2 regions of the Streptomyces sp. NPDC030820 genome follow, and region 1 is predicted to be linked to the other one. Evidence: predicted binding sites of a transcription regulator. Region 1 holds the regulator's gene; the other holds the start of a gene.
The links. Region 1 encodes HrcA, which represses chaperone genes, less so after heat shock. Its sites were predicted from a motif close to TTNGCACTCNGNNNNNCNGAGTGCNAA; they were not measured.
Positions count from the first base shown of each region.

Region 2: groES (co-chaperone GroES) is a predicted target of HrcA. The motif match lies at 8,713-8,739, and genes of this name have one in related genera.

Region 1 is NZ_JBVIEB010000001.1:550,626-561,307, reverse strand. Features, by position in the region: gene ACZ418_RS02535 (ribonuclease Z) at 1-70, opposite strand, end outside; gene ACZ418_RS02530 (histidine triad nucleotide-binding protein) at 77-430, opposite strand; gene ACZ418_RS02525 (S41 family peptidase) at 480-3,710, opposite strand; gene ACZ418_RS02520 (hypothetical protein) at 3,757-4,320, opposite strand; gene ACZ418_RS02515 (VOC family protein) at 4,504-4,896, opposite strand; gene ACZ418_RS02510 (16S rRNA (uracil(1498)-N(3))-methyltransferase) at 4,912-5,664, opposite strand; gene ACZ418_RS02505 (nitronate monooxygenase) at 5,661-6,779, opposite strand; gene dnaJ (molecular chaperone DnaJ) at 7,001-8,137, opposite strand; gene hrcA (heat-inducible transcriptional repressor HrcA) at 8,138-9,154, opposite strand; gene ACZ418_RS02490 (MBL fold metallo-hydrolase) at 9,327-10,049, shown strand; gene ACZ418_RS02485 (DUF3097 domain-containing protein) at 10,084-10,682, shown strand, end outside.
Region 2 is NZ_JBVIEB010000002.1:164,249-174,930, reverse strand. Features, by position in the region: gene ACZ418_RS05465 (BREX-2 system ATPase PglY family protein) at 1-134, shown strand, start outside; gene pglZ (BREX-2 system phosphatase PglZ) at 134-2,866, shown strand; gene brxD (BREX system ATP-binding protein BrxD) at 2,863-4,212, shown strand; gene ACZ418_RS05450 (DEAD/DEAH box helicase) at 4,209-6,353, shown strand; gene groL (chaperonin GroEL) at 6,507-8,132, opposite strand; gene groES (co-chaperone GroES) at 8,258-8,566, opposite strand; gene ACZ418_RS05435 (polysaccharide deacetylase family protein) at 8,816-9,676, opposite strand; gene ACZ418_RS05430 (polysaccharide deacetylase family protein) at 9,673-10,620, opposite strand.

The sequences.
Region 1 (10,682 bases):
CGTTGTGGTTGCGGTGCCGGGTGGGGACCTGGCTGGCGGTGCCGAGGATCACCAGTTCACGTACGGACACGGCTGGTTACCCGGGCGGCCACTGCAGTCCACGGCCGCCGAGGACGTGCGCGTGGGCGTGCCAGACGGTCTGGCCGGCGCCGGAGCCGGTGTTGAAGACGATGCGGTAGCTCTCGAGCTTCTCCTCGTCGGCCACGGCCTGGGTTTCGGCGAGCACGTCGGCGGCGAGTTGCGGTGCTTCGGTGCCGAGGACGGCGGCGTTCTTGTAGTGGGCCTTGGGGATCACCAGGATGTGGGTCGGGGCCTGGGGGTTTATGTCCCGGAAGGCGACGGTGGTGTCTGTCTCGCGGACGATCGTCGCCGGGATCGTACCCGCGACGATCTTGCAGAACAGGCAGTCGTCCTGCGGTTCGCCGGCCATGCGTGTGCCTCCTCACGCTGGTGATCAATACCCGGGCATCGTAGTCGTATCAGGTGGGCATTCCTGGCGGAGTTTTCGCGGGCCGTTCCTCCAGTGCCGCCAGCGCGAGCCGGATCGCCTCGTCGAGTTGGGTGTCGCGGCCCTGCGCCCAGTCCTGCGGCCGCTGTACGACCTCCACGTCCGGGTCGACCCCGTGGTTCTCCACGTCCCACCCCACGCCCTCCAGCCACATCGCGTACTTCGGCTGGGTGATCAGGGTGCCGTCGACCAGGTGGTAACGGCTGTCGATGCCGATGACGCCGCCCCAGGTGCGGGTGCCGACGACCGGGCCGATGCCGAGGGCCTTGATCGCCGCGTTGACGATGTCGCCGTCGGAGCCGGAGAACTCGTTGGCGACGGCGACGACCGGGCCGCGCGGGGCGTCGAGGGGATAGCTGGTGGGGCGCATGCCGCGCGGGAGGTCCCAGCCGATGATGCGGCGGGCCAGTTTCTCCACGACCAGCTGGGAGGTGTGGCCGCCGCGGTTCTCGCGGACGTCGACCACGAGCCCTTCGCGGGCCACCTCCACGCGCAGGTCCCGGTGGATCTGCGCCCAGCCGGGGGCCTGCATGTCGGGGACGTGGAGGTAGCCGAGCCGGCCGTCGGAGGCGGCGTGCACGTGGGCGCGGCGGTCGGCGACCCAGGCGTGGTAGCGCAGGGGTTCCTCGTCGGCGATCGGGATCACGACGGTGTGCCGGGGTTCGCCGCCGCCCGCCGGGGAGACGGTCAGCTCCACCGGGTGGCCCGCCGTGCCGACGAGAAGCGGGCCGGGGCCCGTCACCGGGTCGACCTGGTGGCCGGCGACGGCGATGATCGCGTCTCCGGGGCGGACGGCGACGCCGGGTGCGGCGAGCGGGGAGCGGGCGTCCGGATCGGAGGTCTCCGAGGGCAGGATGCGGTCGATGCGCCAACTGCCGTCCGGATGACGGGAGATGTCGGCGCCGAGCAGTCCGTGCCGGGGGCCGCCGCCCCGTCCGCCGGAGGGGATGACGTAGGCGTGCGAGGTGCCGAGTTCGCCGTGCAGCTCCCACAGCAGGTCGACGAGGTCGCTGTGGGTGGCGAGGCGGGCCAGCAGGGGGCGGTAGCGGGCGAGGACGCCGGTCCAGGCGACGCCGCCGAGGTCGGGCCGCCAGAAGTGGTCGCGCATCAGCCGGCCGGTCTCGTCGTACATCTGCCGCCACTCGGCGGCCGGGTCGAGGGTCTGCCGGACGCGGGCGAGGTCGACGGTGACGCTGGTGTCGCCGTCGTCGTCGGTGCCGGTACGGCGGTCGCTGGGGACGACCCGCAGCCGGTCGTCGCTCCACAGCAGCACGCGTTTGCCGTCGCCGCTGACCTCGAAGTGGTCGGCGTCGGAGGCCAGGTGTTCCAGGCGCCGCTGGGCGAGGTCGTAGCGCTCCAGCTCGGTGTGCGGGTCGGGGTCCTCGGGGTGGGCGCGGGCGGTGCCGAGGACGCCGTGCACGGGGTGGCGCAGCCAGAGCACGCCGTCCTTGGCGGCGCGCAGGGTGGAGTAGCGGCCGGCCTCGACCGGGAAGGGGACGATCCGGTCGGCGAGGCCTTCGAGGTCGATGCGGGTGGCGGGGGTGCCCTCGCTGTCCGGTGTCTCGTCCTTGTCGGGGGTCTCGAAGGGGCGGCCGTGGCGCTGCGGGCCGAAGGGCGAGGGCGTGGTGGCGGCGAGGGTGATCAGGTGCGGGCGGGCGCCGACCACGAAGGCGAGGTCGAAGACGTGCTCGTCGTAGACGGGGTCGAAGGCGCGGTTGGAGAGGAAGGCGAGGTGTTTGCCGTCGAGGGTGAAGGCGGGGGCGTAGTCCTGGAAGCGGAGCGGGGTCGCCTCGGTGACCGACAGGTCGGTGGTGTGGGCGATGCGCAGTTGGGACAGCGGGCGGGGGCCGGGGTGGGCCCAGGCGAGCCAGGCGGAGTCGGGGGAGAAGGCGAGGCCGGAGACCTCGCCGTCGTCGCTGCTGTCGACCTCGCGGACCTCTCCGGTCTCGCGTTCGACGAGCAGCAGCCGGCCGTCGTGCGCGGCCACGGCGGCCCGGCTGCCGTCGGGGGCCATGGCCAACTCCAGGACCCGGCCGAGCTGTCCGGCGGCGAGCCGGCGGGGCGGGGCGCCCGGTACCGTCCCGGTGGCGGGGGCGAACTCCAGGGCGTCGTCACCCTCCGCGTCCGTCACCCACACCACCCACTCCTCGCCCTCGGCGCGGAAGGCGCGCGGCATCCGGGCACGGACCCCGGAGGTGGCGGCGAGGGCGCGGGCGGGCCCGGAGCGGTGGGTGACCCAGTGGATCCCGCCGCGCACGCAGACGGCGCTGCCCCGCGCGGTGTGGTCCGGGGCCGCCTCGCCGAACCAGCGGGCGGCGTTCACCGGGCGGGGGCGCAGATCGATCCGGGGCCCGCCGAGGCGCACGTCCAGCCGGCGCGGCTCCGCGCCCTCCAGGTCGTCCAGCAGCCACAGTTCACCGGCGCTGCTGTAGACGACCCGGGTGCCGTCGCCGGAGGCGTGCCGGGCGTAGAAACCGTCGAGGGGGGTGTGACGGCGCAGGTCGGAGCCGTCGGCGAGGGAGGAGTAGAGCGCGCCGGTGCCCTCGTGGTCGGACAGGAAGACGATCCTCCCCCACTCTCGGCTTCGCTCGAGCGGGGGGACCCCCATCCCCACCCACCCGGGGCACTCGATGTTCCCGTCGAGACCCTCATGCAACCGGACGAACTCGCCGTCCCCGTCCCCGTCGATCCACAACTTGCCCGCCGTACCGCCCCGGTAGCGCTTCCAGTGGGCGGCCTCGCGGCCCATCGGCGCGGACAGCAGCACGGTGGCCGGCCCGAGGGCCACATCGCCGACCGGGCCGTACGGCAGGGTCTCGGCGGGTCCGCCGTCCAGCGGGACGGCGTGCGCCCAGCTGTGGCGGAAGCTGTGCCGGCCGTGCGCGCCGAGCGCGAGCACCCGCCCGTCGGCGGTCCAGCCGAGCACCTCGGTGCGGCGGTTGCCCCAGTAGGTCAGCCGGTCGGCGGGTCCGCCGTCGACGGGGGCGACATGCACCTCGGGCGCGCCGTCCCGGGTGGAGCTCCAGGCGAGGAAACGTCCGTCGGGCGATATCCGGGGCTTGGTCACCGGCATGTTGTCGGCGCTGACCCGCCAGGCCCTGCCGCCGTCGAGGGGCGCGAGCCATACGTCGTCCTCGGCGACGAAGGTCACCAAGTCGCCGTGTACATGAGGGAATCGGAGATAGGCGGCACCCTGAGTCACCCCGCCACTGTACGCAGCGACGGCTGTGCCTCACCCGGTGTTCGGATCACTTCCCCTCGACGGGCCAGCACGTGGGGTCGCCCTTGCACCAGATGGTGCGGGTGACGGTGACCGTGACGGTCACGGTCGGCTTCCCGCCCCCGGGCCGGTAGGTGGGCGGCCGGTACGTCGGCCCGGGCGTGGCGGCACAGTCACCGAGCCCGCTGACGTGGAACACCTGTCTGCCCCCGACCCTGGCGGTCAGATCCCCCCGCACACAGGCGCCGTCGACGGCCTTGGTCACCTTCCCGGTGACGGTGATCTTCCGCCCGTCCTTGGTCTCACCCTGGCAGTCGACGGAGACGACGGTGGTCGCGGACGGCGCGGGCGTCCCGTGCGCCGTCCTGCCGCCGTTGCCGTAGCTGCCGGTGCAGGTGAGCCAACTGACGTCGACATGCTGGTGCTTGAGCCTGGCCGTCGCTGTGGTGTCGGTGGTGTAGGCGACGGACGCGGTGCTGAGGTCGTCCGGCTGACACGCCACGAGGGCCGCACCGGCCACCACGACCAGCCCGGCCACGGCCACCGCACGCGTCCCGCGTCGCCCGTACCGAATCCGCCTCAATGCCCCCATGCACGGCAGAGTGCCACCGGCACGCACGGCACGGAAGGCCACATACGGCCACTCACCCGTTCGGGGTCCCGGTCAGCGCGCCCTGAAGGGGCGCGGGGAACTGCGCGAGCAGCCGCCCACGGCGCCGCAGCCGTCCGACAGGACATCCCGGCACTGCCCATCGCGGTCGAACCAGCGGAGCGCCTAGCCGCGCAGCAGCAGCCACTCCTGGAGTTCGACCAGGTTGCCCTCCGGGTCCTTGAGGTGGGCGACCCGCATGCGGTCGGTCATGGGGGCCGGGCCGTGCAGGAGGGTGGCGCCGCGGGAGGTGATCTCGGCGCAGTAGGCGTCCAGGTCGTCCACGCGCAGCACCACCAGCGAACGGTGACCGGTGGCCGTGTCCCCCAGCTCCTCCAGCACCTCGGCCATCATCGCCCGGTCCTGCAACGCGATCCCGGCGGAGCCGGCGTGCGGGCTGAACTTCTCGTACGGGCCCTGCGTCGCCCCGGACTGCGGCTTCAGGCCGAGGACGTCGGCGTAGAAGCGGTAGCAGGCGGCGAAGTCGGTGACCAGGAGCCGTACTTGGGCGAGTTCCACGGTGTCCCCCAGGTGTCAGGACCAGCGGCCGGTGCGGCCCAGCAGCAGGGCCACGGCGGCGGTGCCGGCGGTTGATGTACGCAACACCGTAGGACCGAGCACGTACGCCTTCGCACCCGCCTCCTGGAAGAGCGCCAACTCGTCCCGCGCGACGCCCCCTTCGGGGCCGACGACCAGCACGATCTCGCCCTCGGTGGGCAGTTCGGCGGTCGCCAGCCGCTCGCTCGCGTGCTCGAAGTCGGAGTGGAGCACGGCGGCGAAGTCGGCTTCGGCGAGAAGTGCGGCAACCTGCTTGGTGGTTGCCGCGTCCGCGACCTCCGGGAAGCGCAGCCGACGGGACTGCTTGCCGGCCTCGCGCGCGGTGGCCCGCCACTTGGCGAGCGCCTTCTGACCCCGGTCGCCCTTCCACTGGGTGATGCACCGGGCGGCCTGCCAGGGCACGATCGCGTCGACCCCGGTCTCCGTCATCGTCTCGACGGCGAGTTCCCCCCGGTCGCCCTTCGGGAGGGCCTGGACCACGGTGATCCGGGGGCTGGGCTCCGGCTCCACCGGGAACTCGAAGGGCTCGACCACCATGTGGTCCTTGCCCGACACGCTGACGACGACCCCGGCGGCCCCGCGCCCCTTGCCGTCCGTCAGCACCACGTTCTCGCCGGGCTGCAGCCGCCGCACGGAGACCGCGTGCCGCCCCTCGGGGCCCTCGACGTCGACGACGGAGCCGGGGCCCACGCCCTCCAGCGAGTCCACGACGAACACCGGCGCGGTCATCGCAGGCCCCCCTTGGCCGACAACGCTGTCCGGGCGGCGTCGAGTTCGGCGGCCAGCACCTCCACGAGCTCCCCGGCGGGCAGCTCGCGGGCCAGCCGGTGCCCCTGCCCCGCCCACAGCGCCATGCCCTGCGCGTCCCCGGCCTTGGCGGCGGCCTTGCGCAGCGGCGAGGTGAGGTGGTGGATCTCCGGGTAGGCGGCGGGGGCGTAGGGGCCGTGCTCGCGCAGGAAGCGGTTGACCAGCGCGCGCCCCGGGCGGCCGGAGAAGGCCCTGGTCAACTCGGTGTGCGCGAACAGGGGGTTGGTCAGCGCCTGCTTGTGCACGGCCTGGGCGCCGGACTCGGGGGTGGCGAGGAAGGCGGTGCCCAGCTGGGCCGCGCTCGCGCCGGCCGCGAGGACGGCGGCGATCTGGCTGCCCCGCATGATGCCGCCGGCGGCGACGACCGGGATGCTCACGGCCTCGCGGATCTGCGTGACCAGCGACAGCAGCCCGATGCCGGCGCCGTCGTTCTCGGGGAGGTCCCGGTGGGTGCCCTGGTGTCCGCCCGCCTCCACGCCCTGCGCGATCACCGCGTCCGCCCCGGCCCGCTCGACGGCACGGGCCTCCTCGGCGGTGGTGGCGGTGACCAGGGTGAAGGTGCCGACGCGGCGCAGGCCGTCGAACACCTCCCGGCTCGGCACCCCGAAGTGGAAGGAGACCACCGGCACCGGGTTGTCGAGGAGTACGGCGAGCTTGGCGTCGTAGCCGTCGTCCCGGCCGCTGTCCGGGTCGCCCAGCTCGGTCTCGTACCAGGCGGCCTCGCCGGCCAGCTGGTGGGCGTAGACCTCGACGGCGCCAGAAGGGGGCGCGGCGTCAGCCGCTCCAGTGGAGCCGGTGCTTGCACCGGGGTACTCGGACTGGGGCATGAACACGTTCACGCCGAAGGGGCGGCTCGTCAGGCTCCGCAGCTGCTTGATCTCCTGGTACATGCCATCGGCGGTCTTGTACCCGGCGGCGAGGAACCCGAGGCCACCGGCCTCGGAGACGGCGGCGGCGAGCTGCGGGACGGAGACACCGCCCGCCATGGGGGCCTGCACGATCGGGTGGGGGAAGAGATCGGTCAGCGCGGAGGACATGACCGCATGTTGTCACGTCCTTCGAACAAGTCCGAATCCAGGCGGGCAATGGCATAGACCGGTGGCATGCGGGGCGCCGAAGCACCCCGTCAGCCCTGCGCCGGCGGCGGCTCAGCGCCCGTTGAACGCATCCTCAACCGCGAGAACAGCCCCTGCTGCCCCGGCTGACCGTGCCTGCCCGGGGGACAACCCCCGGCCCCCCGGCCACGCCGCAGCGCACGTCAGCGCCCGTTGAACGCATCCTTCAACCGCGAGAACAGCCCCTGCTGCCCCGGCTGGAACTGGCCCTGGGGCCGCTCCTCGCCGCGCAGCTTGGCCAGCTCGCGCAGCAGGCGCTCCTGGTCCGGGTCCAGCTTGGTCGGGGTCTGCACCTCGACGTGCACGACCAGGTCACCCCGGCCACCGCCGCGCAGATGTGTGACACCCCGGTTGTGCAGCGGGATCGACTGGCCGGACTGGGTGCCGGGCCGGATGTCGACCTCCTCCATGCCGTCCAGCGTCTCCAGCGGCACCTTGGTACCGAGCGCCGCCGCCGTCATCGGGATCGTCACCGTGCAGTGCAGGTCGTCGCCGCGCCGCTGGAAGGTCGAGTGCGGCAGCTCGTGGATCTCGACGTACAGGTCACCGGCCGGACCGCCGCCCGGCCCGACCTCGCCCTCACCGGCGAGCTGGATCCGCGTGCCGTTGTCGACACCGGCCGGGATCTTCACCGTCAGGGTGCGGCGGGAGCGGACCCGGCCGTCGCCGGCGCACTCCGGGCACGGGGTCGGCACGACGGTGCCGAAGCCCTGGCACTGCGGGCACGGCCGGGAGGTCATGACCTGGCCCAGGAAGGACCGGGTGACCTGCGAGACCTCACCGCGGCCCCGGCACATGTCACACGTCTGGGCGGTCGTGCCGGGCGCCGCGCCCTCACCGTTGCAGGTGTTGCAGACGACCGCGGTGTCGACCTGGATGTCCTTGGTCGTCCCGAAGGCCGCCTCGTCCAGCTCGACCTCGATCCGGATCATCGCGTCCTGGCCGCGCCGGGTGCGCGAGCGCGGGCCGCGCTGCGAGGCCGTACCGAAGAACGCGTCCATGATGTCGGAGAAGTTGCCGAAGCCACCGGCGCCGAAGCCGCCCGCGCCGGCGGCGCCGCTCTGCGAGAGCGGGTCGCCGCCGAGGTCGTAGACCTGCTTCTTCTGCGGGTCCGACAGCACCTCGTAAGCGGCGTTGATCTCCTTGAACCGCTCCTGGGTCTTCGGGTCCGGGTTGACGTCCGGGTGCAGCTCGCGCGCGAGCCGGCGGAACGCCTTCTTGATCTCATCCTGCGACGCGTCGCGGCGCACGCCGAGAACGGCGTAGTAGTCCGTGGCCACTTACGACTCCGCCAGGATCTGTCCGACGTACCGTGCCACTGCGCGTACCGCTCCCATCGTTCCCGGATAGTCCATGCGGGTCGGTCCGACCACGCCGAGCTTGGCAACCGCCTCGCCGCCCGAACCGTAGCCGACCGACACCACTGAGGTGGAGTTGAGTCCCTCGTGGGCGTTCTCGTGCCCGATACGCACCGTCACGCCCGGATCCTTCGCCTCGCCGAGGAGCTTGAGGAGCACCACCTGCTCCTCCAGGGCCTCCAGGACGGGCCGGATCGTGAGGGGAAAGTCATGTCCGAAGCGGGTGAGATTGGCGGTACCGCCGATCATCAGCCGCTCCTCGTTCTCCTCGACGAGTGTCTCCAGGAGAGTGGAGAGCACCGTCGAGACCGTACCGCGGTCCTCGGGCTCGAAGGCTTCCGGCAGGTCCTCGACCAGCGTCGGCACGTCCGAGAACCGGCGGCCCGCGACCCGGCTGTTCAGCCGTGCGCGCAGGTCGGCGAGGGAAATCTCACCGAAGGGCGCCGGGCAGTCGACCATCCGCTGCTCGACCCGGCCGGTGTCCGTGATCAGCACGAGCATCACGCGCGCGGGTGCGAGCGAGAGCAGCTCCACGTGCCGCACGGTGGACCGGGTCAGGGACGGGTACTGCACGACGGCGACCTGCCGGGTGAGCTGCGCGAGCAGCCGCACGGTCCGCGCCACCACGTCGTCGAGGTCGACGGCGCCCTCCAGGAAGTTCTGGATGGCGCGCCGCTCGGGCGCGGTCATGGGCTTCACCCCGGCGAGCTTGTCGACGAACAGCCGATAGCCCTTGTCCGTGGGGATGCGCCCGGCGCTGGTGTGCGGCTGGGCGATGTACCCCTCGTCCTCCAGGGCCGCCATGTCGTTGCGGACCGTCGCCGGGGACACGCCGAGGTTGTGCCGCTCGGTCAGGGCCTTCGACCCGACCGGCTCCTCGGTGCCGACGTAGTCCTGGACGATGGCGCGCAGTACCTGAAGCCTGCGTTCACTCAGCATCAGCGCGCACCTCCAGCACGTCGTCTCCTCGGTTCCACTCGGTCCTGCGGTTCGTCCGCCTGGCACTCTTCGCATGTGAGTGCCAGCGTTCCCGGGCCCAGTGTACGGCTGTCGGGTACACCCGGGGCAAGGTCGGTGCGGTCCCGGCGGCTCGTGGAGCTAGCGTCGCGGTATGACGGTGACTTGGGAAGAGCTGGGGTGGGAGCGGCTGGCCGCGGGGGTCGGCCGGTGCCGGCTGCCCGGCTGGGACTGCACGGCGGGGCTGGTCCTCGGGGAGGGTACGGCGTTGATGGTGGACGCCGGCTCCAGCCTGGCTGAGGGCGCCCGACTGCGGGCCCGGGCCGAGGAGCTGGCCGGCGGCCGTGTGACCCATCTCGCGCTGACCCATCCCCACTTCGACCATGTCTTCGGAGCGGCGGCCTTCGCGGGGGCGGAGGTGTACGGGGCGGTGGGCGTCGACGCGGTGTTCGCCCGCGAACGCGACGAGCTGCGCATGGACGCCGTGCGCAACGGACTCGCGGTGGCGGACGCGGACGAGGCGGTGGACGCGCTGGCGCCGCCCGGCCACCTGGTCTCCGGCGAGTGGACGCTTGACCTCGGGGGCGGCCGGCAGGTCCTGCTGGCGAACGTGGGTCCGGGGCATACCGCGCATGATCTGGCGGTGCTGGTCCCGGGAGATCCCGAGGTGGTCTTCTGCGGCGACCTGGTCGAGGAGTCCGGCGAGCCCCAGGCGGGCCCGGACGCGATCCCGTCCCGCTGGCCGGACGCCCTGGACCGGCTGCTGTCCCTGGGCGGCGAGGACGCGCTGTACGTGCCCGGTCACGGAGCGGTGGTGGACGCGGCGTTCGTACGACGGCAACGCGACGAGCTGGCGGCCCGCTTCGGCGTGTCGTGAGCGCGGCCGTACGGCTTCTCCTATCGTCACTCGAATGCGCCAGTACTCCGCCGACCTGACCCCGCCGTGGAAGAAGCAGCAGCCGGTGCCTGAGGTACCGGCGGAGCCGGGCCTGGTGGTGGAGGAGCCCGGCACCGGGTTCTGCGGGGCGGTGATCCGCTGCGAGGCGGGCACGGTGACGCTGGAGGACCGCTTCGGCAAGCACCGGGTGTTCCCGCTGGAGCCGCGGGGCTTTCTGCTGGAGGGGCGGGTGGTGACGCTGGTACGCCCGTCGTCGTCCTCGGCTCCGGTACGACCCACCCGCACCGCCTCCGGCTCGGTCGCCGTCCCCGGTGCCCGCGCCCGCGTGGCCCGCGCCGGCCGTATCTACGTCGAGGGCCGGCACGACGCCGAGCTGGTCGAGAAGGTGTGGGGCGACGACCTGCGCATCGAGGGTGTGGTGGTGGAGTACCTGGAGGGCGTCGACGACCTGCCCTCGATCGTCGCCTCCTTCGCACCGGGCCCGGACGCGCGGCTGGGCGTCCTGGTGGACCACCTGGTGCCGGGCACGAAGGAGTGGCGGATCGCGGAGTCGGTGACCAGCGAACACGCGCTGGTGGTGGGCCACCCGTACATCGACATCTGGCAGGCGGT
Region 2 (10,682 bases), on a different contig from region 1:
TCGCCGGCGAGCTGGCCGGTGTCCGGGACGACATCCGGGCCTTCCTGGCCGCCCACCCGGGCGTCACGGTGGAGGTGAGCTGGCAGCCGGTCGACTCCGCCGACTCCGGGCAGGGCATCGAGGGGGCTCGCTGATGGCGGCCCGGCCCGCCGCGGGGCGGCGCGCCATCGAGGTGCTGTTGGAGGCGGAACTGCCGCGCGCCGAGGGGCGTCGGCTCGTGCTGGTCGACGCCGTGTGGGCGGGCGGCGAGGAGGAACGCGAGTTCACCGTGAAGGTGGGCGAGACCGCCCGGCGCGTGCACGTCACCGACCAGGACTCGCCGCTCGGTATCGCCGAGGCGTGGCGGCGGCACACCACCGACACGGATCCCGAGGGGGACAGCGTCCTGGTGGTCACCGGCAAGGTTCCCGCCGACCAGCTCGGCTGGGACCTGCGCGGGCACGCGGTGCGGCGCCGCCCGCTGGCCGTCGAGCGGGCCGACATCGTCAAGCAGCTGTTCGGCGCCGGTGACCTGGACACCCGGATGGTGCGGGAAACCTGGCTGCTCGACGCGTTGCTGGAGGCCGAGCCGACCGGGGGCTGGCCCCGAGCGGGCTCCGTACTGACCCGCGACCAGGCCGTGCGTGCCCTCCTCGCCGCCCGCATCGGCCTCGGTGACACCCGCGACGAATCGCTGGACCTGGACGCCGACACGCTCTTCGACTGGAGCCGTACCCCGGCCGGTCCCCGACGCTACGCCGAACTGCCGGAGCAGGAACGCGCCGGTCTGGCCGCGTGGTTGGAGCAGGCGACCGGCCCCGCCGCGCCCACGCTGCTCGCCCTCGCCGCCGACGGGCGTGGTGCCGACGCGCTGCCACTCGGTGCGCTCGCCTCGGCCGCCCTGGCCTGCCCGTCCGCCGCCGATGCCGGATTCGCGCTCGGCACCCTCTTCGGCCGGGCGCTCGGCTCCTTCGACGCACTCGCCCCCTATGCGACAGCCGCCACCGGTGTCCTCAGCCGGTGGATCGCGCAGGCGGAGGCGGGCGGCAGCGCGGGCGCGGACGCGCGGGCCCGCGTCCTGGCCGTGCTGGAGCGGGCCGACCAACTCGCCCAGACCGCGCTTCTGACCGGGCTCCTGGCCGGGGACCGGCTGCTTCCCTCGGGGTACCGTGCCCGGCTGCGGGCTCTCGCCGCGGCGCTCGACGGACGGCCCGGCCCCGCACAGGCAGCGCTTCGTGACCTCGCCGACCACCAACTGGCCCTCCTCCACGCCGACTCCACCGAGCGCGCCCGGACCGCCGTACGCCTGCTGCGCTGGCTCGACGCCCCGCAGCCCGTGCTGGACGCGGTCGGCAGCAGTGTGCGCCACCACCTGGACTCCACCGGCTGGGTCGACCTGGCGACCGGCATCCTCGCCGAGGGCGACGCCTCGCGCGACAGCGAGGTCGGCGAGGCCTACCACCGGCTGATCAGCCGGGTCCGGGACCGGCGTCGGCAGCTCGACGAGCAGTTCACGGCGGCCCTTGCCACATGGACGGAGGCGGCCTCCCAGCAGGCTCCGAACGGTGCGCTGCTGATCGAGGAAGTCCTCGCGGAGGCTGTCGCACCACTCGCCCGTGACGGCGGGCGGCCACTCGTCCTGGTCCTGGACGGGATGAGCGCCGACGTGGCCATCGAACTCGCCGCCGGACTGGACCGACGGGCCTGGACGGAGATCGTGCCGACCGCGCCGACGGGCGGTCGTCCCGGCCGGCTCGCCGCGGTCGCCATGCTGCCGACCCTGACCAAGATCAGCCGGGCGTCGTTGTTGTCCGGCGCCCCCGCCGAGGGCGGGCAGGACGTGGAACGCGCCGGATTCACCGCCTTCTGGAAGAAGCGCCGACGCGAGGCGGTGCTCTTCCACAAGGGCGGCTACGAGGGCACGGCCGGGCACCGGCTGGCACCCGAACTGCTCGGCGCCCTCGCCGACGAGAAGCAGATCGTCGGGGTGGTCCTCAACACCATCGACGACGCGCTCGCCGACGGCCGGGAGAACGGGCGCGCCCGCTGGCGCATAGGGGACATCGCGAAGCTGGCCGACCTGCTCGGCGCCGCCCTGGGCGCGGGCCGTCCCGTCCTGCTCGTCTCCGACCATGGACATGTCCTGGACCGCAGTCCCCGCGACGCCGGTCCCACGGTGGCCGACGGCGTGCAGGGCGCCCGCTGGCGCATCGGCGCGGTCGAACCCGGGGAAGTCGGACTCTCCGGACCACGCGTACGCGCCGCAGGCGGGCGGATCACCGCCGCCTGGCGGGAAGACCTGCGCTACACCGCCCGTCAGGCCGGGTACCACGGCGGTGCGTCGCTCGCCGAGGTGACCGTGCCGGTCCTGGCGTTCATCCCGGCCGGCAGCGAGATCCCCGCGGGCTGGACGGCCCTGCCCGCCGAGAGCACGGCTCCGGAATGGTGGCTGGGCGGCTCCGAGCCCGCGAAGCCGGAATCGCCGGTGCCGACACCTCGTGGCAGGAGCACGCGCAAGCAGCAGCCGCAGTCCGAAGGGCTGTTTCCGCAGCCGGGCCATCGCACGCTCGGCGAGCGAACGGTACGCAGCAAACCCTTCGAGAGCCAGCGCGAGTTCGTGCGGAACGCACCCACCAACACGGCGGTTTCCGCCGCGCTCGACGCGCTGCTGGAGGCCGGCGGCAAGCTGTCCCCGGCCGCCGTCGCCGCGGCCGCCCAAGCCGCCACCGGAAAGTCCGAACGGAACCCGCAGCGGTTCGTGACCATGCTCGAAAGGCTGCTCAACATCGACGGCTACCCCGTGCTCCAACTGGTGGAGTCCGGCCGTACCGTCCACCTGGACAGAGAGCTGCTGCGCCAGCAGTTCCCGGGAGGCACCACACCGTGAGTACCCCGACCCCCGACCCGACGGGTGGCTCCGCCATCAGCACAGCCCGCGCCCGGGACGTCGTCGACGCGTTGCGCCGCGGCACCGTGCCGCAGCAGGGACTCGGGCTGTTCGCCGTCGGCCTGGACCGTTTCGCGGACGCCCTCGACGACGACCTCGCCACCGTCGCCCGCGGCGGCTCGGCCTTCCATGCGCTGCGTGGAGAGTACGGCTCCGGAAAGACGTTCTTCGCCCGCTGGCTCGCCGAACGGGCCAAACGACGCGGTCTGGCCGTCAGCGAGGTGCAGATCTCCGAGACGGAGACCCCCCTGCACCGGCTGGAGACGGTCTACCGACGGCTCACCGAGCGGCTGACCACCTCCACCCATCCGCCGTCCGCGCTGCGGGCCGTGATCGACTCCTGGTTCTACGCGCTGGAGGAGGAAGTCCTCGACGCCGGGGACGCCGACGAGAGCGACGAGGCCGGTCTCGCGCGGGCCGTGGACGAGCTGCTCGAACTGCGGCTGGCGGACGTGGCACGCACCACGCCCGCCTTCTCCGCAGCACTCCGGGGGTATCGGGAGGCCGTCGCCGCCGGTGACGGAGCCCGTGCGGAGGCACTCATCGCCTGGCTCGGCGGACAGAAGTCCGTGGCGGCCTCCGCCAAGCGAGCCGCCGGAGTCCGTGGCGACCTCGACCATTTCGCCGCCCTGGGTTTCCTTCAGGGACTGCTGACCGTCCTGCGGGACTGCGGGCATCCCGGTCTCCTGCTCGTCCTCGACGAGGTGGAGACCTTGCAACGAGTGCGCGGGGACGTACGTGAGAAGTCCCTGAACGCTCTGCGCCAGCTCCTCGACGAGATCGATGCAGGCCGGTTCCCCGGCCTCTTCCTGGTCATCACCGGCACCCCCGCGTTCTACGACGGGCAGCAGGGCGTGCAGCGTCTGGCACCGCTCGCCCAGCGCCTGGCCACCGACTTCACGACCGACCCGCGGTTCGACTCCCCGCGCGCGGTCCAGCTCCGCCTTCCCGGCTTCGATCTCGCTTCCCTGGGCGAGCTGGGCCGCAAGGTGCGGGGTGTGTACGAGGCCACGGCCCGTCATCCCGAGCGCGTCGCGGCACAGGCTGACGACGGCTATCTGGACGAACTGGCGCGTGCCGTCACTGGTTCGCTCGGCGGCAAGGCCGGTATCGCCCCCCGGCTGTACCTGCGGAAGCTGGTCGCCGACGTCCTGGACCGGATCGACACGTTCGACGACTTCGATCCCCGCGTCCACTACACGCTCACCGTGAAGGCGTCGGAACTGGACGAGGTGGAGCGCAACGCCGCCGCGGGCGCCGGTGACGTGGAGCTGGAGCTGCCATGAGCGGCGACCCGTTGGACCTGCTCGACCCGATCCTCACCCACCACATCGTCAACTCGCTCGGCTGGCGCTCACTCAGGCCCTTGCAGGAGGAGGCGATCAGTCCCCTGCTGGCCGGGCAGGACGCCGTACTGCTGGCGCCGACCGCAGGCGGCAAGACCGAGGCAGCCGCGTTCCCCCTGCTCACCCGCGCGCAACGGCAGGGCTGGAAGGGAACGGGAATCCTCTACGTCACTCCGCTGAAGGCCCTTCTGAACAACCTGCACCCCCGATTGGAGACGTACGCCGGCTGGGTGGGGCGGACGGCCGAACTGTGGCACGGTGACATCGCCTCGTCCCGACGCCGCAGGATCCTCACGCACCGCCCGGATGTACTGCTGACCACGCCGGAGTCACTGGAGGCGATGCTGGTCAGCGCGCACGTGGATCACCGGGCGTTCTTCGCCGGACTGCACAGTGTGGTGGTCGACGAGGTGCACGCCTTCGCCGGTGACGACCGCGGGTGGCATCTGCTGGCCGTGCTGGAACGGCTGCAGAAGATCGCCGAGCGGCCCGTGCAGAGAGTGGGCCTCTCCGCCACCGTCGGCAATCCGCACGAGCTGCTGGACTGGCTCCAGGGGTCGGGCAGAGGCCAACGGCCGGGGCACGTCATCGCGCCCGGGGTCTCGCTGCCCGGCAGTAGCGGCCTGCCGTCCTCGGCACCCGCGAGCGTCCCGCCGGGTGACATCGAGCTGGACTACGTCGGCTCCGTCGCCAACGCGGCAACGGTCATCGCGGCCCTGCACCGGGGCGAGAAACGCCTGGTGTTCTGCGAGTCCCGGCGCACCGTAGAGGAACTGGGCGAGCAGCTGCGGCTGCGCGGGGTCACCACGTTCCTCTCGCACGCCTCGCTCTCCAACGACGAACGCCGGCGCGCGGAGGAGGCCTTCGCCGAGGCCCGTGACTGCGTGATCGTGTCCACGAGCACTCTGGAACTGGGAATCGACGTGGGCGACCTGGACCGGGTGATCCAGCTGGAGGCACCGGCCACGGTGGCCTCGTTCCTGCAACGCCTCGGACGCACCGGGCGCCGCACCGGCTCCCGCCGCAACTGCCTGTTCCTGGCCCTCACCGACGCCGGGTTCCTGTCCGCCGCGGCCCTGCTGCTCGCCTGGTCGCGTGGCTGGGTGGAGCCGGTGACCGCCCCACCGGAGCCGCGGCACCTGGTGGCGCAACAACTCCTCGCCCTCTGTCTGCAGGAGCGCCGGGTCGGCGAGAACCTCTGGAAGGAGTGGTGGGGCGGCCTCGGACCGTTCGGAGGCGGCGCCGAACCCGTCGTACGGCACCTCGTCGAACAGGGGTACCTGGAACGTGACGGCGGCACGCTCTTCATCGGCCCCGAGGCCGAACGGCGTTTCGGCCACCGGCATTTCATGAACCTGACGGCGTCGTTCACCGCGCCGCCCGAGTTCACCGTGCTCAGCGGTCGAACGGAGATCGGCCGTACCGATCCCGACCTGCTCACCGAGGAGGTCGACGGACCGCGCAAGCTGCTTCTGGCCGGGCGCAGTTGGCTGGTGACCTACATCGACTGGCGACGCCGACGGTGCTTCGTGGAGCCCGTGGACGAGGGCGGGCGCGCCAAGTGGAGCGGCTTCGGGCCGGACCGCGTCCGCTCCTTCACGCTGACCCGCGCTGCCCGCGAGATCCTGCTCGGCACCGATCCCCCGGTGCGGCTCACCCGCCGGGGCGAGGCGAAACTCGCCGAGGCCCGGGAGACACACCTGGACGTGGTGCACCCGGCCGGGACCGTCATCACCCGCCGCGGGGACGACGACGTGCGCTGGTGGACGTGGGCCGGACACCGGGCGAACGCCACGCTGGCCGCATCGCTGCCGTCCGTCGTCCTGCGCCACCGCTTCGTCGACGACCGCTTCGTCCGCCTGCGCGACGACGCGACCCCCGCGTCCTGGCGGACGGCCGTCGCCGACACCGAGCCGGGCCTGACCCTCCCCGAGGTGGACACCCGTGCGGTCCGCGGCCTGAAGTTCGCGGAGGCCCTGCCCCAGCGGCTCGCGCAGGCCACGCTCGCGGCCCGCCTGGCGGACGAGGAGGGAGCCCGAGCGGCTCTCACAGAGCCCGTACGGTTCGTCAGAACCCTTTGACCGGCGCAGCGAACCGTGTGACCGGCCACCCGCCGGACCTTGACCCGGAAATGGATCCGGCGGGGCAGGCGCGAACCCGCGCGGCCGCCACAACGCACGGTGCCCAGTCCCCCGTAGGGAACTGGGCACCTTCGGCTCAGCTCAGCGCAGCGCTCAGTGGGCGTGGCCGTGGCCGTGGCCCGCGGCGGCCGGCTCTTCCTCTTCCTTCTTCTCGACGACCAGGGTCTCGGTCGTGAGCAGCAGGGAGGCGATGGAGGCGGCGTTCTCCAGGGCGGAGCGGGTGACCTTGACCGGGTCGATGACGCCGGCCTTGATCAGGTCGCCGTACTCGCCGGTGGCGGCGTTGTAGCCCTGCCCCTTCTCCAGGTCCTTGACCTTGGAGACGATGACGTAGCCCTCCTGGCCGGCGTTCTCGCCGATCCAGCGCAGCGGCTCGACCACGGCGTTGCGGACGACCGCGACACCGGTGGCCTCGTCGCCGGCCTTGTCGAGGTTGCCCTCGAGGACCTTGGCGGCGTGGACCAGGGCGGAGCCACCACCGGAGACGATGCCCTCCTCGACCGCGGCGCGGGTCGCGGAGATGGCGTCCTCCAGACGGTGCTTCTTCTCCTTCAGCTCCACCTCGGTGGCGGCGCCGACCTTGATCACGCACACGCCGCCGGCCAGCTTCGCGAGGCGCTCCTGGAGCTTCTCGCGGTCCCAGTCGGAGTCGGTGTTCTCGATCTCGGCCTTGATCTGCGCGACGCGGCCGTGGACGTCCTCGGACTTGCCGGCGCCGTCGACGATCGTGGTGTCGTCCTTGGTGACCGTCACGCGGCGGGCGGAGCCCAGCACGTCCAGGCCGACCTGGTCGAGCTTGAGGCCGACCTCCTCGGAGATGACGGTGGCGCCGGTGAGGATCGCCATGTCCTGCAGCATCGCCTTGCGGCGGTCGCCGAAGCCGGGGGCCTTCACCGCGACGGCGTTGAAGGTGCCGCGGATCTTGTTGACGACCAGGGTCGACAGGGCCTCGCCCTCGACGTCCTCGGCGATGATCAGCAGCGGCTTGGAGGCGCCGGCCTGGATGACCTTCTCCAGCAGCGGCAGCAGGTCCTGGATGGAGCTGATCTTGCCCTGGTTGATGAGGATGTACGGGTCGTCGAGGACGGCCTCCATGCGCTCCTGGTCCGTCACGAAGTACGGCGACAGGTAGCCCTTGTCGAAGGCCATGCCCTCGGTGAAGTCCAGCTCCAGACCGAAGGTGTTGGACTCCTCGACGGTGATGACACCGTCCTTGCCGACCTTGTCCATCGCCTCGGCGATGAGCTCGCCGACCTGCTGGTCCTGGGCGGACAGCGCGGCGACGGCGGCGATGTCGGACTTCTCGTCGATCGGGCGGGCCGAGGCGAGCAGGTCCGCGGAGACGGCGGCGACGGCCGCGTCGATGCCCTTCTTCAGGGCGGCCGGGGAGGCGCCGGCGGCAACGTTCTTCAGACCCTCGCGCACCAGCGCCTGGGCCAGCACGGTGGCGGTGGTGGTGCCGTCACCAGCGATGTCGTTGGTCTTGGTGGCCACCTCCTTCACCAGCTGCGCGCCGAGGTTCTCGTACGGGTCCTCGATCTCGATCTCGCGGGCGATCGTGACACCGTCGTTGGTGATGGTGGGGGCGCCGAACTTCTTGTCGATGACGACGTTGCGGCCCTTCGGGCCGATCGTCACCTTCACCGTGTCGGCCAGCTTGTTGACGCCGCGCTCGAGGGCGCGACGGGCGTCCTCGTCGAACTTCAGGATCTTCGCCATGACAGCGGGAGCCCTCTCGGAAATCTGTGGGTGAAAGACGAACTGCGCCCCGGGCGCCCGGCTTCTTTATCGGTCGCGGGGGCCAGGGGCGCAGCTCAAAAGCAATGGATTGCTTCGAGGTGGTCTTACTTCTCGATGATCGCGAGCACGTCGCGAGCCGAGAGGACGAGGTACTCCTCGCCGTTGTACTTCACCTCGGTGCCGCCGTACTTGCTGTACAGGACGACGTCGCCGACCTTGACGTCGAGCGGAAGGCGCTCACCGTTCTCGAACCGGCCCGGGCCCACGGCGAGGACAGCGCCCTCCTGGGGCTTCTCCTTCGCGGTGTCCGGGATGACCAGGCCAGAGGCCGTGGTCTGCTCGGCGTCCAGCGGCTGGACCACGATGCGGTCCTCGAGCGGCTTGATGGCAACCTTGGAGCTGGCGGTCGTCACGATCCGACCTCCCCCTTCGGAGATCTCACGGGGTTAACTGTCTGAGGTGGCGACCAGGTCGATCCGTCGTCGCGGGTGCCGGACCTGCCCGTCGCTTTGTTGGCACTCTCACCTGCGGAGTGCCAGAGCCGAGACTATGACCGGGGTTAGCACTCGGTCAAGCGGAGTGCCAATGCCGTGCGGCGCGTCGGCCGAATCCTGTCCGCGCCGGGTTACTGGTGTGCCGGTGTCGCGCCGCCGTCCTGGGGGCTACAGGTAGTCCTCCAACCGTCCCACCGTCAGCCCCCTCTGCTGCACCCTCCGCAGCACCCGCGCCGTGCGCTCCCGCAGGCTCGGCCCCGTCGTCTCGTCCGGGCCGACCAGGATGATGTCGCCGGGGCGCAGGTGGTGTTCGCCGTGGGTGTAGACGAGGTCGGTCGGGGTCATCGCGGCGCGCCAGAGGACGACCGTGGAGATGCCGCAGCCGGCCGCCGCGCGCAGGGTGGCGGTGTCGTACGAGCCGTACGGCGGGCGGAAGAGGCGGGGGGTGAGGCCGAGGCGGGCCCTGAGCCGGTCCTGCTGGCCGCAGATCTCGGCGCGCTGTCCGGCGTACGGCAGTCCGGCGAGCGCACGATGGTCGAGGGTGTGGTTCTGGATGCCGGCGCCGAGCCGGTGCAGACGGGCGAAGTGGCCGTAGGCGGGGCCGGCGATGCTGTCGGTGAGGAACATGCTGACCGGCAGCCGGAGTTCGCGGACCATGTCGACGAAGCGGGGGTCCTTCTCGGCGCCGTCGTCGTAGGTGAGGAACACGACCCGGTCGCGGGTGGGGACGTGGTCCACGACGCCGGGCAGGGCACCGCCCCCGGCCTGCGGGGTGAGGACGAGGGGGCGGGCGGCGGGCCTCGGTGGGCGGGCGAGGGGCTCCGTCAGGCCCCAGCGGCGGTAGGTCTGGTCGGGGCCCGGCCCGCGCGGGCGCACTCCTTCGGCGGCCTTCTTGCCGAGGCGTTCGATGGGGTCGACGGACTGGGCGCAGCCGGTGAGGAGCAGGGCCGTGGCGAGGAGCGCGACGGAGTACCGGCCCGGGCGGCGCCGCCGGGAGCCGGCTCTCCGGTACCCCGCCCCCGGCCTCACAGGTAGTCCTCCAGGCGAGCCACGGCGTAGCCCTCGCGGGTGACCTTGTTCAGGAAGCGGCGCATGTCGTCGACCATCGTGCCGTTCCAGTCGGAGCGGCCGCGGAAGTGGGTGAGGACGATGTCGCCGCGGCGCATCTTCTGGTCGTCCTCGCGGTACTCCCAGTGGTCGACGTAGACCTCCTCGTTCCAGATCGGGGCGTACTTGATGCCGCAGGCCTTGGCGGCGCGCAGGGTGTCCTGGTCGTAGTTGCCGTAAGGGGGCCGGAAGACCGTCGGGCGCCTGCCGAACTGCTTCTCCATGATGTCCTGCATGCCGCAGATCTCGGCCTTCTGGTCCTCGTAGGACAGACCTGGCAGATAGGGGTGGTGCAGGGTGTGGTTGTCGAGGGTGTGCCCGTAGGACTGCATCCTGCGGAAGTAGCCGTAGTCGTCCTTGACCAGGTAGTCGCTGAGGAAGGCGGTGTACGGGATCTTCAGGTCCTCCATCATCCGCAGGAATCCGGGGTCCTTCTCGGAGCCGTCGTCGATGGTGAGGAAGACGATCTTCTGCTCGGTGGGGATCGTGGTGAAGACCGGGGGCAGGTCCCAGTCCTCCTGGTGGCTCACCTCGAAGCCGGCCCGCGCGGTGATCTCCGGTTTCGTCCCGGGTGGCGGTGGTGGCGTCAGCGGGGCCTCCGCCAGCCCCCAGCGTCTGGCCGCCGCGACCAGGCGGGCGTGTTCGGCCGCCTGGCGGGCCTGGGGGCTCAGGGCCTGTGCGGGGCCGCCCCGGCCGGACGCGGGGCGGGCCGCGTCGGGGCCGGCCTGGCTGGACGGGGAGCGGGTCGTCTCGGGCCCGGCGCAGCTGGACAGAACGGCGGAACAGGCCAGCGCGGCGGCTGCGCAGCCGAGGACCAGACGTCCACGACAGGCCTGATTCTTATCGTTTTGTACGACGGCTCCCATGGTGTCGGATCCTTCCAGGCCGGCATCCGGAGCCCGGGCCGACACCGCCGCCGGAGGCGCAC